2 regions of the Paenibacillus sp. 1781tsa1 genome follow, and region 1 is predicted to be linked to the other one. Evidence: riboswitches for the same ligand, from Rfam matches in the RefSeq annotation. Region 1 holds a riboswitch; the other holds the start of a gene.
What was found. Region 1 has a riboswitch for ZMP and ZTP ahead of NKT06_RS28675 (TIGR01440 family protein). Riboswitches for the same ligand answer to the same signal wherever they lie in the genome.
Positions count from the first base shown of each region.

Region 1 (5,780 bases):
TAAGACTCATGCGTGGAGCGAAGTATGAAGGGCATCCGAGGCGGGACAGGTATGTTATAATTACTTATATTGAATATGGAGTATGAAGCGAAGTGAACAAAGATGTGTATGGAGTGTGAGGTGTTTTTCTCACGTGCACAAGTAACCTATTATGATGTTTAGGAATGATGGATATATGAATAGAGAGAATGAGCAAGTGCAATCCACCTCAGAAATGGGAAATGACATGGAGGTTCATGACAAGGGAACTCCAGCAGAGATGGTCACAGTCAATTGGGATGTGCGCGTTTTATTGAACAATGAGGATGATCATGGATTGGGTAATATTGAATTAACGGATGTGAAAAAGGGGAGCGCCCATCAAAGGGCGCTCGACGACTTGCAGGCTGCCGCAGCCTGCCTTCGTCAAGGTCAGACGGTGGCCTTTCCGACCGAAACGGTCTACGGCCTGGGTGCGGATGCGCGTAGCACGGCAGCCGTGGAGGCTGTATTTGTCGCCAAAGGCCGACCTTCCGACAATCCACTGATTGTGCATATCGCGCATCGGGACCAGTTGGACGCTCTGGTCACGGAAGTGAATGAGACAGCCGAAGCGCTGATGGCGGCCTTCTGGCCGGGACCGCTGACGCTGGTGCTGCCGGTTAGGCCGGGGGCGGTGTCTCCGCGTGTCACCGCTGGTCTGGACACGGTGGCCGTGCGCATGCCGGACCATCCGGTGGCCTTGCAGTTGATCGCGGCGGCGGCATGCCCTGTGGCTGCGCCAAGCGCCAACCGCTCCGGGCGGCCAAGTCCGACACTCGCGTCTCATGTGCGCGAGGATCTGGATGGCCGCATCGGCGGCATCGTGGACGGCGGCCCCACCGGGGTGGGCGTCGAGTCCACGGTGGTGCAGGTCGGTGACGACGGTACCGTCACCATCCTGCGCCCTGGCGGCATTACGGCGGAACAACTGTCCGCCGTTGCCGCCCGTGTCGCCACGGACCCCGCGCTACTCGCGGAGGGGGCCGATGGCGTGGGAAGCCCGGCGCCGCGCTCGCCGGGCATGAAGTACACGCACTACGCACCCGCAGGGGCGCTGTGCGTGGTGGAGGGGCCGCCCACAGCGGTGGCGGCCTGGACCAGCGCCGCCCTCGCAGAGGCGGCGCAGCGCGGAGAGCGCACCGCCGTGCTGGCGTTCGCCGAGCACGCGGAGCAGTACCGCGCCGATGCCGTGTTCTCGCTGGGTGACGCCAGCGAGCTGGAAGAAGCGGCGCGCCGGCTATACGCCGCGCTGCGCAGTTGCGATGAGCAAGGCGCCACATATATTGTGGCTGAAGCCTGCTCACGCGAAGGGCTGGGAGCAGCCGTCATGAATCGGCTGCTCAAGGCCGCGGGTAACCAACTCATCCAAGTTGGCGACCCACAGCCCTTCTAATCTCTCCTGATCATACAGTCAGGAGAGCCACTTAACTTTTTTCCATAACAAAATCAATTAAAACATCGTATCCACCTGCCCTTATGCATCATGGATATGGAGTAGATACGCAACGTTTACCTTTCATCGGTCATGTTTAGGTCCTTGTCCGCATATCGTGTACAAGAACCTTTACGTGACTTGGGGGTATGGGGATGTGGGATGTGTCTGCCCATGTAGGGCAGTTGGTAACCATTTTGATCATGGCTGTTGCGCTTGGCCTCGATGCGTTTTCGCTCGGAATCGGAATTGGCATGAAGGGCATTCGGCTGAGGGATGTATTGCGGATCAGTACAGTAACGGCGCTATTTCATATCATCATGCCGCTCATCGGCATGTATATGGGCAAATACGTCAGCTCGCTGCTCGGTGACATTACGACGTATGCAGCAGGTGGATTACTTATTCTGCTGGGTGGTCATATGATTCTGAATGCATTCCGTGAAGGTGATACCAAGCTGGTGGACCACCGTTCCCTGCTCGGCGTTATTTTGTTCTCCCTCAGCGTAAGTGTGGATTCGTTCTCCGTTGGCGTTTCCTTAGGGATGTTTAGCAGTAATCTAATCTTGACCGTACTTGCCTTTGGTGTATGTGGCGGGGTGATGTCGGTTATGGGTCTGCTATTAGGCCGTCGGGTGAGTCAGAATCTTGGGGATTACGGTGAGGCCATTGGTGGCGCAATCTTGCTTGCGTTTGGACTTTTGTTTATATTTTAAAATAAAACGTGAGACATCATATCATTCGCATCATATGTAAAATGGGGAGGCTAACACAATGAAACATATTTTATTCGTATGTACAGGCAATACGTGCCGCAGCCCCATGGCAGAGGGGCTTTTGCGAAAGTTGGCATCGGAGCGCGGCATTCAGGTAGAAGTCCGTTCCGCAGGTGTAGCAGCTACGTCGGGTATGCCGATCTCCCGTCATGCGGAAGCGGTTTTAAGAGATCATAACGTTGAAGGTCCGCCTCATTCCACACAGCTTAGCGCTAACCTGGTCGGTTGGGCCGATCTGGTTCTTACACTAACGCGGAGTCATAAGCAGCATGTCATGCAGGTATTTCCCGACTCCGTTCACAAAACCTATACATTAAAAGAGTATGTGGAGGACGACAAGCAGGTATTAAGAGATGTTCAGGAGTTGGACAGCCTGTTTGCAACGCTGGAGATGAAACGTGCCCTTGGTCAAGAGATTCTGGCATCAGAGCGCGAGCGAGCCATTGAGATCAGACAACGCATTCCAAGTTTCGACATCTCCGATCCTTTTGGAGGCAGTCGTGATGATTATAATATCGCTGCGGCCGAGATTCGGACGGCATTGGACCGGCTTTTGGATAAGCTGGGATAATTCTGATCCTACGGGGCAGGTTATAGAAACAGGACGCGTGATGTAAATTAACCGTTGATTTTAGCCGCGGGTTGTTTTATGATGAAGGGGAAAACAGGGATCCGGTGTAACTGGCGACGAAGTGGGCATAACCACGATGGAGCACCGGAACAAACGGCCGGTCGCCTGGGCAAAAGAGCAATTCTGCGTTACCCGCAGACTGCTCTTTTTTTCGTCTTTCATCTGATTATTCGCTATAATAGTACCTGAGATGCCGTGCAAGAATACGAAGGACAGCCAAGAGACAGCGGGCATGATTTTATCGGGAGGCGATGATAGGATGACTATAGAGTTAGATTCAGAACAAGCCGGATTGCAGGAACAGACCGCATCCATTCTGCATGAACTGGCGCTTGCCGGACAGCTTGGGCCTGGACAGATCGTTGTGATCGGTACAAGCACAAGTGAAGTTGCAGGTGCGCGGATTGGTACGAGCGGTGCCATTGAAGTGGCGCAGCAGCTTCTTGCGGGGATACGCGAGGTGCAGGAGGAATTCGGTTTTGACACGGTATTCCAGTGTTGTGAGCATCTGAACCGTGCGTTGGTCATGGAACGTTCTGTGCTTACTCGACTTGGATTGACCGAGGTTGGTGCAGTACCCGTGCCCAAGGCCGGAGGTTCAATGGCATCCGCAGCATATCGTTCGCTGACCGATCCATGCCTGGCTGAATATGTGCAGGCCCATGCGGGAATGGACATTGGGGAAACGATGATTGGCATGCATCTCCGGCATGTAGCCGTACCCTTTCGTACAGCGCTCCGCTATGTTGGAGATGCCCGCGTGACCACGGCGCTTACTCGTCCGAAGTTGATTGGCGGCGAACGAGCGGTGTATCGTATGGAAGAACAACCAGATTCATCATTTTGTGACTGATATCTTCAACCAATATAAAGCTAAATTATACTTTACACGAAAACGGAGAGTGCAACACCAATCTGAAGAAGCGAAGCGTTCGCCTGAAAGCTTTCCGAAGGAAAGCTACATCGGAAGCATACGCTATCCCCGGATTTTCCCCTTATTATAAGTGAGTTCAGAAAAATCCGGGGATAACAGCGATCGGAAGATGGTGATGCAATCGAAGTCAGGAATGTAACCACTGTAGTTTCGCTTTATAACTTCACTTATACCTGGGAGGAATTTAATCATGGAACAATTGCGCAAGAATGACCCGGCAGTACTGGAAGCGATGAATCTTGAACTGAAACGTCAACAGAACAACATCGAACTGATTGCATCCGAAAACATTGTAAGTGAAGCAGTAATCGAAGCATTGGGATCTGTTCTGACCAATAAGTACGCTGAAGGATATCCAGGCAAACGTTACTATGGTGGTTGTGAGCATGTGGACGTTGTTGAAGACATTGCGCGTGATCGTGCCAAAGAATTGTTCGGAGCAGAACACGTGAATGTTCAACCTCACTCCGGAGCACAAGCGAACATGGCAGTATATCTTGCAGCGTTGAAACCTGGTGATACTGTACTTGGTATGAACCTTGCCCATGGTGGACACCTCACGCACGGTAGCCCGGTTAATGCTTCCGGTTTGCTGTACAACTTTGTAGCATACGGCGTACAGGAAGATACATTCCTGATTGATTATGATGAAGTACGCAAAGCGGCTTTCAAACACCGCCCTCGTCTGATCGTTGCAGGTGCAAGTGCATATCCGCGTACCATTGATTTTGAAAAGCTGGCTTCCATCGCCAATGATGTAGGTGCTTTGTTCATGGTGGATATGGCTCACATCGCGGGACTCGTTGCTGCTGGTCTGCATCCAAACCCGGTTCCACATGCGCATTTCGTAACAACAACAACACACAAAACGCTGCGTGGACCTCGTGGTGGTATGATTCTGTGCCGCAAAGCGTGGGCAGCAGCGATTGATAAAGCGGTATTCCCGGGTTCCCAAGGTGGCCCTCTGATGCACGTGATTGCTTCCAAAGCGGTAGCATTCGGAGAAGCTTTGCAACCAGAATTCAAAACATATGCACAGAACGTTGTGAAAAACGCACAGGTTCTGGCTGAAACACTGATCGCTGAAGGCTTGAACATCGTATCCGGTGGTACAGATAACCACTTGATGCTGATCGACACACGCAGTGTGAACATCACAGGTAAAGAAGCTGAGCATGTACTTGATTCCATTGGTATTACCGTGAACAAAAATGCAATTCCATTCGACCCTACAAGTCCGTTTGTAACGAGTGGTATTCGAATCGGTACACCTGCTGCAACTTCCCGTGGGATGAACGAAGAAGCGATGGTAGCGATCGGTAAGATCATTGCCAAAACATTGAAAAATCCTAAAGATACGGCGAAGCTGGATGAAGCCCGTGCAGAAGTGACTGCACTGACAGACCAATTCCCGCTCTATACCGACCTTAAATACTAAAAAACTTTGCTCATGGTGTTTGTATTTGAGTTTCTCTAAAATGGAATACAAAATAACGAAGCAGACAGAATGAGGCCGTAGAAGCGAAGCGCTCGCCTTTATCCCCTGATTTTCTCCTTTTATAGAAGATCAAAAAAATCAGGGAATAACAGCGATCGAAGGAGCATTCTGGTGGCGGAGTGCAATTGTATTTAACATTTTCCTTATCTCAATGACATAACAGCAGGAGCAAAACAGGACCGGATGGATCATTTTCCGGTCCTGTTTTTTATAGGATTCGGTATTCTGTAATGATTGGGTGCCCTTTGATGGTGTAATTCGTTGTTGGTGATGATATAATATACAGGATTTATCGAGCCCATGAATGGTGGCTAGGTATATTTGGAAATGCTGAACATGAAGAACTTACCGGAGGGACAAAATTAATGGGAAAATTAGTAATATGTGATCACCCTTTGATTCAACACAAACTGACGTTTATACGCGACATGCGTACGAATACGAAAGATTTTCGTGAATTGGTGGATGAAGTAGCAACGTTGATGGCT
Region 1 covers NZ_JAMYWY010000001.1:6,385,460-6,391,239, reverse strand. Annotated here, with positions in the region: gene NKT06_RS28690 (L-threonylcarbamoyladenylate synthase) at 176-1,414, shown strand; gene NKT06_RS28685 (manganese efflux pump MntP) at 1,609-2,169, shown strand; gene NKT06_RS28680 (low molecular weight protein arginine phosphatase) at 2,228-2,800, shown strand; ZMP/ZTP riboswitch at 2,897-2,978, shown strand; gene NKT06_RS28675 (TIGR01440 family protein) at 3,120-3,713, shown strand; gene NKT06_RS28670 (serine hydroxymethyltransferase) at 3,985-5,232, shown strand; gene upp (uracil phosphoribosyltransferase) at 5,658-5,780, shown strand, end outside.

Region 2 (5,780 bases), 4.5 Mb from region 1:
TGTTTCTTTTACTTTGCGATCATCGTGCTCCCGTATGTAATGGGTTTTGATTGAAAGATAGATTCGATCTACGTTCTGCTCCACATCTCCACCTTCAATGTACACAACCCCCGTGATGATTCCTCCAGGCGTGACCTCTGGTGTATGCAATTCCGTATTTACTTTGGCTGCTCCAACACCTACACTGGCTAACATTTTCTTGAAAAATGACATGCGCTTAACCTCCAGATCAGATGGTTTATTATAGGGGATACATACGACTTCGACCTTAATACGGAAGCTGGAAGGGAAACGTTTCAAATTTTGGCAAAGATATTCGCATATTCAAACAGGAGATTCGATTAGCCGATGTCGAATGTTAGAATAAAGGGATTTTTTGTCAGGAGATGAAGCCGATTGAACACAGAATTTTCAGAACAGAAATATGGTGAGACTGGTGTCAAAACCAGCTTTGAGCAGATGGCGAACGGGGAACAGAAATATAAAATGATATCAGAAGATGGCAGTTATTATTGTAGAACCGTTGCTTCTTCCCAGGGAGCATGGCAAAACAGTCATGTACATATCAGTCTAACGGAGTTTTATGTGGTGCAATCCGGATGGATTGCTTATGCCAGTTATGGAGACGATCAGGTGTTTTCCATTCGAGTGATGCGTGAAGGAGAGCATATGATTGTCCAACCTGGAGTCCACCACAATATATACATGTCTGCACATAGCACGATCCATACAATCAAACATGGATTAAATACATTCAGTGATTGGATGGCATCACCTGAGTTGGATAGGGTAACTCAATCTGTAACAGAGAAGGAGCTGCTCCAGAAGTATGATTAACCAGACGGAGGATCAGGCAGATGCGTAAAAGAACAATATTTTGGATTACGGGAATAACGATCATTTTTTTGGTGACTCTGCTCATCTACAGCTATGTTATTCCAAGTGTGAATGCCAAGGATGTTGTGATGGCAGGGACAATCAGACAGATTGATACAGATGCAGTGGAGGTAGAGTTAGAGATAACGCGAAAAAGAGAAGACCAGGATCAACATATGGTGTATCCCGTTGTCCCGGGCTGGGGAGGGGTCACATTCACGGATGAACTAGATGATGCGTGGTACATGCCTTCGTCTGTTGGCAGCTCCTATTTTGATCAAGTCATTCTGGAAAAGTATCTGAAGGGCCAGGGGAAAACGAGGAAATCAGCTGATAATCTGATAGGATTTGCGATACCTGATGAGTTAGGGAGTTACAAGTTGCGATTTACGCTCAGATCCTTGGATGGAACGACTCAACCGCTAAAGAATCCCATGGTGTATTATGTTCACAACGAGCAGTTGTTGGGGAAGGATCTAAGTTGGGTTACGGGTGAAAATCTGGAGATCATTAAGGAGTATGCAGAGTGATGAGAGTATATGAATCAAACGGAATCACCGTACGTTTCTTGGAAACAGAAGATGAACACCAGCTGGTGAAGTGGCTGACTGACCCGGAAGTCCTTCAATACTATGAAGGCCGTGATCGGCCGCATGATCTGGAGCAGGTAAGAGAACATTTTTACAATCAGGATGATGATGCTACCCGTTGTATCGTTGAGTATGGAGGACATCCGATTGGATACATTCAGTTCTATGAGCTTGAGGAAGAAGAACGAACGGAGTATGGTTATGGAGACACGGATGAGATCATCTATGGAACGGATCAGTTTATTGGTGAGATAGATTATTGGAACAAAGGTATCGGAACATTGCTGGTGCAATCCATGCTGGCTTATCTGACTCATGAAAAAGAAGCCCGTAAAGTGGTTATGGACCCTCAATCCTGGAACTTGCGAGCGATATCCTGTTATGAGAAATGTGGTTTTCAAAGGATTAAGCTGTTGGAGAAACATGAGCAGCATGAAGGACAGATGAGAGACTGCTGGCTCATGGAATATGCTCCTTAGATAATTAAAAGTTATTTTGAATCATACAAACAAGGAGGAATAATAGATGGACGAACGATTTCCGATAGGACCATTTGTACACACAGGTGAAGTTACCTTGGCACAGCGGGAGAAGTGGATTCAGGACATTGCTGAGTTGCCTGAGCACGCGCGAGAAGCGGTAAAGGGACTGAGTGAAGAGCAATTAAGTCTGCCCTATCGAGAAGGCGGATGGATGCTCAAACAGGTCATTCACCACATGGCAGACAGCCATATGAACAGTATGATTCGTTTCAAATTGGCACTGACAGAGGATACACCTACGATTCGACCATATTATGAAGAGCGTTGGGCTGAACTGAGTGATTCAAGGGACCTGGATGTTGAGTTCTCGCTTCAGATTCTGGATGCACTTCATCGTCGTTGGGTGTTTCTGTTAAACGCATTAACAGATGCAGATTATGCCAAACAATTCTATCATCCCTCATCGCAAGAAACAACGAGACTGGATTATAATCTGGGCATGTATGCGTGGCATGGCAAACACCATGTTGCGCATATCACATCGCTTCGAGATCGACTGGGAATATAGTTAGGCAAAATATCTTATTAAGGAGAATCATTAATGACTGTACATATCAGATTATTAAATGAGAGTGATCCTGTAACCATATCAAAGGCGTTTCAGGAGCAGGGGTGGGGGAGATACGCTGAGCAGTATCTTCATTACTTGGCTGAACAACAGAATGGGGACCGTGTAACCTTGGTAGCCGAGTTGAATGGAGAATTTGCTGGGTACGTGAATGTATTGTGGCAGTCCAAATACCCGTCTTTCAGGGAACAAGGCATTCCCGAAATTAACGATTTCAATGTGCTGATCAAGTTCCAGCGCCAAGGTATTGGTTCACGGTTGATGGAACGAGCAGAGGAAGTTATTTCGGAACGAACGGATGTAGCAGGCATTGGTGTAGGTGTGTTTTCCGATTATGGCAAAGCGCAAATTTTATATGCCCATCGCGGATATATACCGGACGGTCATGGTGTCCACAGACACGATCATTACATTCAGCCAGGTGAAGAAACAGTTATGGACGACGATGTTGTGCTTTATCTTACGAAGAAATTAAAAGGCATGTAATAAGTGTGAGTCATGTGTACTGGTTGTTAAATATCGATTGTGTGTGACTGGCGTAAACGTGGAGTGAACCACGAGGAAGCACATATATTATATGCCGTACGCCTGGGCAAAGTGTTTGATCTTTTGATCAAACACTTTATTTATTATTCGGGTACGAAAGGACTGGTGGCGGCAATGAAAATGGCGTTTGCTTTATTTGATCGAATGACAAGTATGGATTTGGCTGGATTTTATGAAGCTGTGATCTTTAAGGGGAGGGGGTGGAAAGATGACTATTCGTCTTTTTCAAACGATTGATCAGCCAGCAGTGCTGAAAATGATGACGGATCATGATTTTCAATTCCCTCCGTTTATACGCGAACAGTATCCTGCGCGCTGGGATTTATTTTTAAATATGAAGGATGAACGGATCAGTGCTTATTATGTCATGGTTGACGAAGCAGATGTTGTGATAGGTCATGCTGGTTATATCTTTCAGCCTACGGTTAACCGATATGAAATTGTTGGCGTTGTTACATGTAAATCACACCTTCGACAGGGTGTAGCCCGTACACTAATTACTGAAATATGTATGAAAATAGCTAAATTTGGATGTAGTGATATCATGCTTTACACACTTGATCATGCAGAAAATGAAGCAGCGCTCGTATTTTATGAACGAATGAATTTTCAAAAGGAAGGTGTTGATATGAACTATTATACCTCGGGGTTCCATAGGCTGGCTCTTGTCAAAACACTATAAGTAACTTCAAGTAATCCACTTCACTCAAAATCTGATCTTGATTTGTTAAGCTAATTTAACCTATCTGTATAGTGGAGGGGAAGCTTCCATTCTCCAAAGTAGGATCGCTACATCGGTCTGATCAGAAACTTCGATCAGAGCAGTGTTTAAGTAGTGGAAGCATAAAAGTTTACTTCAGTTTAAGTGTAGTGTACTTCCAAAAAAAGATAATGAAAAAGCCGTCTTGCATGTTATACTCTATTGGAATTTGAGGAATGATAAGCAGGATGTTGAGAGATTAGATGATCAGAGGAGTGAATGATGCATGTTTAGCAAAGTCGGCCAAATTATGTTGTATGTCAACAATCAGGATGAATCATTGGCATTTTGGACGGAAGTTGCAGGATTCCACATTGTGGATGAAGTAAACCTGGACGAGGGTATGAGATGGATTGAGATTGCGCCCACCCCAGATTCGCAGACGAGTATTATTCTCCATGACAAAGAGTTCGTCGAACGGATGTCAGCGGGGGTAAATCTGGGCACACCTTCGTTAATGTTCTTCACCGAAAATCTGGATCAGTTATATGCCGACTTGTCTGGTAAACATGTAACGGTGGGAGAGATTGTCGAGATGCCAACCGGGCGTGTTTTCAACTTTGCTGATAATGAAGGAAATTACTTTGCAGTCTTGGAACGGGCGAAGTAAGCTACAACTTAAAACCGCTACGGTTGTAAGCGATCGACATTCATGTCGGTCGTTTTTTTGTTGGAAAAAAGCTTCTGTTTTGGAGTGGAAAAACACAAGAAAAATAGAGAATTAATGGGTAAAAATGTTATAATAGAGTGTGGCTGACTTAATGAAAATGATGAGGAATGAATAGTCGGAAATGAAGGTTCGGATGGAGAGTATAAGGAGGAATGTGGTTGTGGAAAGGACGATTAAAAGTGTACAGGATCTATATGATATGCTCGATGCGGACTTCAGATCTGCCAAGCAATTTTGGGAGCCTTTTTATGAGGATCGGGACAGCCCCATCCCCTTTTTCCCTAACAAACCGGATGAGAATCTGGTAGCGCATGTGAACGCAGGTCTGCTGGCAGGCGGCAAGGCATTGGAACTGGGTTGTGGCCCAGGCAGAAATGCGTTGTATTTAACCCGCCAAGGATATCAGGTAGATGCTTATGATCTTTCCGAGACAGCTATTGCTTGGGCTAAGGAAAGGGCAACAGAAGAGCAACTGGACGTGCATTTTGAATGTCGCTCCGTGTTCGAACTGGCCCCGGAGCAAGAATATGATCTTGTCTACGACTCAGGTTGTTTGCACCATCTGTTACCTCATCAGCGGATTCCTTACATAGAGATGATTCACCAAGCGCTCAAGCCCGGAGGATACTTTGGAATGACTTGTTTTGCTCCTGGTTTTGGCGGTCAAGGTGGGCCGGAGAGCGTCATGGACGATTGGCAGGTATATCAAGAGAAGTCGATGCGAGGTGGTCTTGCGTTCACGGAGGAGAAGCTTCGTTATTTACTGCAAGATCCATTTGAATGCGTGGAATTACGCCCAATGAAGGCGATGAGCCAGGATGAGAATTGTTTTGGATTACCGATTTTGTGGGTGACCATGTGGAAGAAACCGGGCGTTTAGTTATAGATTTATAAAGTCATAGGTTGAAGTTTAACCAATATCGCATTGAGCGAGAGAAGGCGGGGGAATATGGGAGAGAGGTATTTTATCATTACAGGTACATCCAAAGGAATTGGCAAACAGCTCGCGGAGTTGTTGTTAGCCAGGGGAGAATGGGTCTATGGCATTTCACGCGGGCATTCGGACGAGTTGGAATCAAGCGAGGAATGGAGCGGGCGTTACCATCATGTTCAGTACGATCTAGCCGACCTGAGCGGGATTGATGATGTGGTTACATATCTATTGGACCAAATCCCAACTCAGGAAGCTGATTGCATTGGACTCATTAATAATGCAGCGATGCTGGAG
Region 2 covers NZ_JAMYWY010000001.1:1,845,816-1,851,595, forward strand. Annotated here, with positions in the region: gene NKT06_RS08320 (sporulation protein) at 1-213, opposite strand, end outside; gene NKT06_RS08325 (hypothetical protein) at 397-837, shown strand; gene NKT06_RS08330 (hypothetical protein) at 858-1,406, shown strand; gene NKT06_RS08335 (GNAT family N-acetyltransferase) at 1,406-1,945, shown strand; gene NKT06_RS08340 (YfiT family bacillithiol transferase) at 1,992-2,516, shown strand; gene NKT06_RS08345 (GNAT family N-acetyltransferase) at 2,550-3,062, shown strand; ZMP/ZTP riboswitch at 3,096-3,177, shown strand; gene NKT06_RS08350 (GNAT family N-acetyltransferase) at 3,331-3,804, shown strand; gene NKT06_RS08355 (VOC family protein) at 4,109-4,492, shown strand; gene NKT06_RS08360 (class I SAM-dependent methyltransferase) at 4,713-5,432, shown strand; gene NKT06_RS08365 (SDR family NAD(P)-dependent oxidoreductase) at 5,502-5,780, shown strand, end outside.
Region 2: it holds a riboswitch for ZMP and ZTP, as region 1 does, so the genes downstream of both, NKT06_RS08350 (GNAT family N-acetyltransferase) here and NKT06_RS28675 (TIGR01440 family protein) in region 1, are expected to answer to the same signal.